3 regions of the Pseudoalteromonas sp. G5_S1_54_S4 genome follow, and region 1 is predicted to be linked to each of the others. Evidence: predicted binding sites of a transcription regulator. Region 1 holds the regulator's gene; each other region holds the start of a gene.
What was found. The regulator ArgR, encoded in region 1, controls arginine synthesis, uptake and breakdown. The targets are predictions, from matches to a motif close to ANTGAATANNTATTCANT.
Positions count from the first base shown of each region.

Region 2: argC (N-acetyl-gamma-glutamyl-phosphate reductase) is a predicted target of ArgR. The motif match lies at 1,115-1,132, and genes of this name have one in related genera.
Region 3: ACTRWE_RS08635 (arginase family protein) is a predicted target of ArgR. The motif match lies at 994-1,011, and genes of this name have one in related genera.

Region 1 is NZ_JBQKUL010000016.1:56,860-59,141, forward strand. It holds gene ACTRWE_RS08405 (Dyp-type peroxidase) at 1-553, shown strand, start outside; gene argR (transcriptional regulator ArgR) at 611-1,078, opposite strand; gene mdh (malate dehydrogenase) at 1,294-2,226, shown strand.
Region 2 is NZ_JBQKUL010000006.1:92,009-94,290, reverse strand. It holds gene argE (acetylornithine deacetylase) at 1-1,058, opposite strand, end outside; gene argC (N-acetyl-gamma-glutamyl-phosphate reductase) at 1,280-2,282, shown strand, end outside.
Region 3 is NZ_JBQKUL010000017.1:38,461-40,742, reverse strand. It holds gene udp (uridine phosphorylase) at 1-635, opposite strand, end outside; gene ACTRWE_RS08635 (arginase family protein) at 1,048-2,157, shown strand; gene ACTRWE_RS08630 (substrate-binding periplasmic protein) at 2,256-2,282, shown strand, end outside.

The DNA of each region.
Region 1 (2,282 bases):
ATTAAAACTTTTCAACCCTGATGTTGAGCTGGTGGAGCAAATTCGTAATTTTCGTTTTCTAGATGGCCGTGATTTTAATGGTTTTATTTATGCGGGCGATACTCCGCATGGTCGTCAAAAACGGGTAACGGCCCTCGTTAATAAGCCTGATAGCTTTGAAGATCAAGGCAGCTATATTCATGTTCAGCGCTATAAGCATGACTTAACGTTATGGCAGCACTTGTCGTTGCAAGAACAAGAACAAATAATGGGGCGTACTCGTCTCGACAATACCCTAATAAGCCCCGCACTTGAAAGCAGCCATGCAACCCGAAGTGAATTAAAAGATGAACAGGGGCAAGCATTATTACTAAATCAAAGTATGCCTTATGGCGACGTGTATGAGCAGGGGATGTTAATGATTACGTGCTCGGCTAAAGGGGATGCGTTCGAGAAAGTACTCAATAGCCGATTAGGGCAGGGGGAGTATTACGACCATTGGCTTGATTTTACTCAAGCAGATATGGGCTCTGCGTTTTTTGCACCCTCAGTGCGATTTCTAAAGCAGCTATAAAACAAGCCAGTAACGGCTACGTATTAGTATAGCCGTAACAGTGATAACCAAACGAGTTTAAACCGTATCAAACAAAATACGCACACGCTCTAATGTGAGGTCTATTTCTGATACTTTCGCTGGCGCAATAAAAATAGTGTCATCGCCGGCAATTGTTCCTAATACGCCATCTGCTTTACCTAATGAGTCAAGTAAACGGGCAATTAGCTGCGCAGCGCCTGGGCTGGTGCGAATAATAATCATCATTTCGTTATGCATAATGTCAATAACTAACTGGCGTAACGGGCTTTTAGCGGTTGGTACACCCATTTCGGCAGGTAAACAGTACACCATTTCTTGTTTTGCATTGCGGGTACGTACCGCGCCAAACTTACTTAACATCCGCGACACTTTACTTTGGCTAATATTATCAAAGCCTTGTTCTTTTAATGCGTCAACTATTTCGCCTTGTGAGCCAAAATTCTCTTCTTTTAAAAGTGCTTTAAAGGCTTTTACCAATGCTTCTTGTTTGTCTTGTGGTTGCATAGTGTCTAATTATTTATGTTGTCGATACTGCAAATTCTACACAAAAATGCATATTTATGCAGCAGTTGTTTAGGTTTTGCTGCGTTTAAACAGCAAAGTTTACAACTATGGTCGAAAATATAGCTAAAATAGGCAGGATAAATTTGTTTTTAGTCGCTAATTTCTTTATCTTATAAACCACAAATATTTCCTTCCTCAAATCACGGAGAATTCCAATGAAAGTTGCTGTATTAGGTGCTGCAGGTGGTATCGGTCAAGCGTTGTCTTTATTATTAAAAACAGGCTTACCAGCTGGTTCAGAATTATCACTATATGATGTTGCGCCAGTAGTTCCTGGTGTTGCTGTTGACCTTTCTCATATCCCAACAGATGTAAAAGTTGAAGGTTTTGGTGCAGATGCACTAGATAAAGCATTAACAGGTTGTGATATTGTTTTAATCCCAGCGGGTATGCCACGTAAGCCAGGTATGGATCGTGCAGATTTATTTAATGTTAACGCTGGTATCATTAAAACATTAGCAGAAGGCATTGTTGCTAACTGTCCTAAAGCGCTTGTAGGTATTATCACTAACCCAGTTAATGGAACTGTACCGATTGTTGCTGAAGTATTCAAAAAAGCAGGTACTTACGATGCTAAGCGTGTATTTGGTATTACAACACTCGATGTTATCCGTTCTGAAGCGTTTATTGCTGAACTTAAAGGCGTAGACGTAGCAAGTGTTAAAGTACCAGTGATTGGTGGCCACTCAGGCACAACCATTCTACCGTTACTTTCTCAAGTTGAAGGTGTTACTTTCACTGATGAAGAAGTAGCTACACTAACTCCTCGTATCCAAAACGCAGGTACTGAAGTAGTTAATGCTAAAGCGGGCGGTGGTTCTGCAACATTATCTATGGGTGCTGCTGCAGCACGTTTTTGTATGTCTTTAGTTAAAGGCTTACAAGGTGAAGACGTTGTAGATTATGCATACGTTGCTGTTGAAAATGGCGATGCAGAGTACTTTGCACACCCAGTACGTTTAGGCAAAAATGGCGTAGAAGAAATTCTTTCTTACGGCACTCTAAGCGCATTTGAAGAGCAAGCTAAAAATGACATGCTTGAAACGCTGAAAAAAGATATCAAAGAAGGTGTTGATTTTATGGCGTAATAGCCAAAATTAACCCATAAAAAAGCCTGCATTTGCAGGCTTTTTTATTGCTCGGA
Region 2 (2,282 bases), on a different contig from region 1:
GCTTGGTTAATAGAGCCTGGTCCCATTACGATGGTTTCACAACCGAGTTGTTGTAAAAATGGCGCTTCGGTACAGTAGTTAACAGCGACTGCTTTTTGCCCTGCTATATTTTCGGCTAATTTAACTAAAGCGCTATCTGTGCTTCCCGTAAAGGCAGGAATGGGTTCATGTAAATCAATAACGCTTACAGCATTAGGGTATTGCTGGTTTATATCGTAGGTTGCATCAAGCACGAGTGCTTGAAGCTCTTGCACGCTTAAACCTGGAAGAGGGCGCATATCAATGTGCATTTCACAGCAGCCACAAATTCGGTTGGCATTGTCACCCCCATGAATATTGCCTAAGTTGAGTGTTGGATAAGGAATTTCAAAGTGGTTTATTGAATATTTATTCTTGAGTTGTTCTTTTAAGATCAGTAATTTTGTAATCACTTTATGCATTACTTCGATGGCATTAAGACCCCGTTCGGGATCAGAGCTATGTCCTGAGCGACCAACGACTCTGATTGCTGTACTCATATGACCTTTATGGGTAAATACGGGGGTCATATCTGTTGGCTCACCAATAATACAGCGACTTGGCTTTAAATTTGGGTGCTTACAAATTTGCTGTGCGCCAGCCATAGTGGTTTCTTCATCGGCGGTCGCTAATATTAAAATAGGTTGAGTTTGTTGCTTTTCATCAAGCTCACTAATAGCTTGCAGTACAAAAGCAAAAAAGCCTTTCATATCAATACTGCCTAAACCATATAATTTGTTATCAAGTTCAGTTAATTTAAATGGGTTTTGATTCCAGCGGCTATCATCAAATGGCACTGTATCGGTGTGCCCCGCAAGCATTAACCCGCCATCGCCTTGTCCGCGTTTTGCTAATAAGTTGTAGCGGCCTTTACCACCTTCTAACTCTATTATTTCACAGGTAAAACCTAAGCTTTCACACCACTGAGCGAGTAGTTCAATAACGCTTTTATTACTCATGCATAAATGATCTTCAATGGCACTGATAGAGGGGGCAGCAATCAATTGCTGGTACATCGAAATAAATGACGGCAGAGACATAAAAAATTCCAAAATAAGTATTCATTTTAATTGCATAACAATATAAAAGTATTTATGATGAATATCAATTCACTTTTTAAGCATAAATATATTAAAGTTACGCCATGAAAATAATACGACGATAGTTATCACTCATAAATTTAATCTGTTTGGCTGGGTTAGACCCTAGTGTAAACAAACAACATGGAATGTGGTCACTAATTTTAGATAAAGAGTAAATAATGAACGTAGTAATTATAGGTGCCAGCGGTTACAGCGGCGCAGAACTGGCTAGCTTAGTAGCAAAACATCCAACGCTTTCACTAACTGGCTGTTATGTATCAGCGCAAAGTTTAGATAAACATAAATTGCTTAGTGAATTGTATCCTGAGCATTTAGGGTTACTTGATTTACCTTTGCAGCCACTAAATGAACATGCACTTGCTGATATCACTCATTCAGCAGATTACGTTTGTCTGTGCACCGATCATAAAGTAAGTGTGGATTTAGCGCCTCAGTTTTTAGCGATGGGCAAAAAGGTATTTGACCTTTCTGGTGGCTATCGTCTTGCAAGTAATGATGATTACGTTACTTATTATGGCTTTGAACACCAACATCCAGAACTACTTAATCAAGCGGCTTATGGTCTTGCTGAATGGAATAGTAAAGCCATTACTGATGCTCAGTTAATTGCTGTTGCTGGCTGCTATCCAACGGCTGCATTAAATGCATTAAAGCCTCTGCAACAAGCGTGCTTGTTGAGTGATGAAAAAATTATTATTAATGCGGTTTCTGGCGTAACTGGCGCAGGGCGAAAAGCCAGCATCGGTACGCATTTTTGTGAGGTATCACTTGCTGCTTATGGTTTGTTTAACCATCGTCATGGGCCTGAAATACAGCAGCATCTTGGCCATAACGTACTATTTACCCCTCATTTAGGTAATTTTCCTCGCGGTATTTTAGAAACCATTTATGTACAGCTAAAACCGGGTGTGACTAGTGAGCAAGTAACTAAAGCGTATCAAGTATTAGCGGATGAGCCGTTAATTCGATTGCTTGGTGGCAAAATTCCCTCAATTAAAGGGGTAGCAAAACAACCCTATGTTGATATTGCATGGCAGCAGCAAGACTCACAATTAATAGTGATGGCAGCGATTGACAATTTACTAAAAGGGGCGGCTGGTCAGGCTCTGCAATGTATTAATTTGTCAATGGGTTTGCCTCACACTACAGGTTTAGTAGGAG
Region 3 (2,282 bases), on a different contig from region 1:
GCTGCTTGTAGGCCAAGAGCGGCACACATAGTAAATAAAGTAGCTGATTCCATTTCGTAGTTCATCACGCCTAGTTTTTGCCATTCTTCACAGCTACCCTGTAATGACTTAGGAACATAACCAGAATGCGTATCGTAACGCTCTTGTCCTGGGTAGAAGGTATCGCTTGAAGCGGTGATACCGATATGAAAATCGATGTTTAGGTTTTCACAGGCTTTTACCATCGCTTGAGTGGCAAAAAAATCAGAAACAGCAGGGTAGCACAGCGGTGCAAAATGCTGACTCGCGCCATCTAAACGAACTGAGGCTTGGCTAATTAAAATATCGCCTTCGTTAATGTGCGGCTGAATCGCGCCTGTTGTGCCAATGCGAAGAAAGCTACGTACGCCAAGTTGAGCCAGTTCTTCAACCGCAATTGACGTTGAAGGGCCGCCGATACCGGTTGAACATACAACCACTGAGTGGCCGTTTAATTGGCCTAAATAAATGTGAAACTCACGCGTTTGAGCAAGGCAGGTTGGATTATCTAAGAACTGTGAAATGCGTGCTGCACGATCTGGATCCCCTGGAACAATAGCCAGTTTTGCACCTTTTAAATCATCAATACACAGTCCTAAGTGAAATACCTTTTCCATAACTAAGCCTTTTTAATAAGAGTTGTTGTCAATTTAACATGATTACGAGAAACCTAAATGAAGTACAGGACGGATGTCCGTATTGATTTATTCATCAACTCTGAATATTCAATCAATGGCTAAAATTACTAACAAAATGAGCCAGTTGACTTGTTTGCTCAGACACTATATTCATACCTCAGAACAAACCAGTAGCTAGCCAAAAGAGTTGTTAGCTAAATTTTAAATTGTTTATATTCATAAGGTTAGTTAGTAGTTTTTGTATTGTTTTGCCGCTGACCTAACCTCGCAAAACACAACGTTCAGTGATTTTTATAACCACAGACAATTAATTTTTAATTTATTCAGCGTTCGTCGTTTTGCATAACTACTCAATAATAGACAAGATATTCAGATTGAAAAAGGGTTTACAATGAGCACACAATTTCAAGCATTTAAAAATAAAGTTGAACACTGTTTATGTGCACCTGGCGACGGTGTATTCACGGTTAATACGGCAAAAGAACGCAAAGCAGCACTCAGAAATAAATTATATGGTCAAACTGAAAATGTCGATGCTTTATGGCGTGACTCGCTAAATGAATTACCTAACTCACCCCACAAAGCGGTTATGCTGGGGATTAGCTCTGATTGTGGTGGTGGTATTTTACGCGGTGCAAACTGGGGGCCTTTATTTTTACGTTCAGCTTTAATTGACCAGCAAACACAGTGTCGTTCATTTGACTTAGGTGATGTGCGCGTAATACCGCATTTATTACACGATAAATACTTAAACGAGGCAACAATTACCAATTGCCAAAAAGCGCTTTATGGCAATGACAATAACGATCATTTCGTAAGTCCACTGTCTATTACCGAAGATGTATGTGACAGCTTTTATGCAACATTCCAAGATAAAGGCATTTTTGGCATTGGTGGCGATCATTCTATTAGTTACCCGCTGACAAAAGCGTACTTAAAAGCAAAGCGTAGCCAAGGTAAGCGTACGGCTATTATTCATTTTGACGCCCACACCGATTTATTGGTTGAGCGTTTAGGCATCGATTTATGTTTTGGCTCTTGGTGTACCCATATTTTAGAATTTTTACCCGCGCCACATCATTTAATTCAATTTGGTATTCGCTCAAGTGGTAAGCCTAAATCACATTGGGAAAGTACCTTTGGCGTTAAACAGCACTGGGCAGCTGAAATTATTGAGCGTGGCGCAGCCGCTGTTGCTGCCGATACAATCGCGCAATTAAAGGCCGACAAGGTTGATGAAGTGTATGTAAGCTTTGATATTGACGCACTAGATGCGCAATTTGCCTCTGCGACAGGTACGCCTGAAGAAAATGGATTAACACCACAGCATGCGCTTGATATTTTGTCAGCTATTGCTGATGAGTTTCCAATAACCGGTGCAGATATGATGGAAATCGCACCGTTTACCGACAGCTCATTAGTGGGGCAATCAAGCTCAGAGACGACGCTTAGAGAAGGCGCTAAAATTTCAGCATTCTTAATTGCAGCAATGAATCGTTAATCCCACAGGCCCAAAATTGGCTATTTGTAAATAATCCGCTATATTAAATTTGCTTTTATCAAAAAAGTAACATCTTAAATTTTATATAGTGGGTTATTGTGACTAAGTGGTATTGTGTATTATTG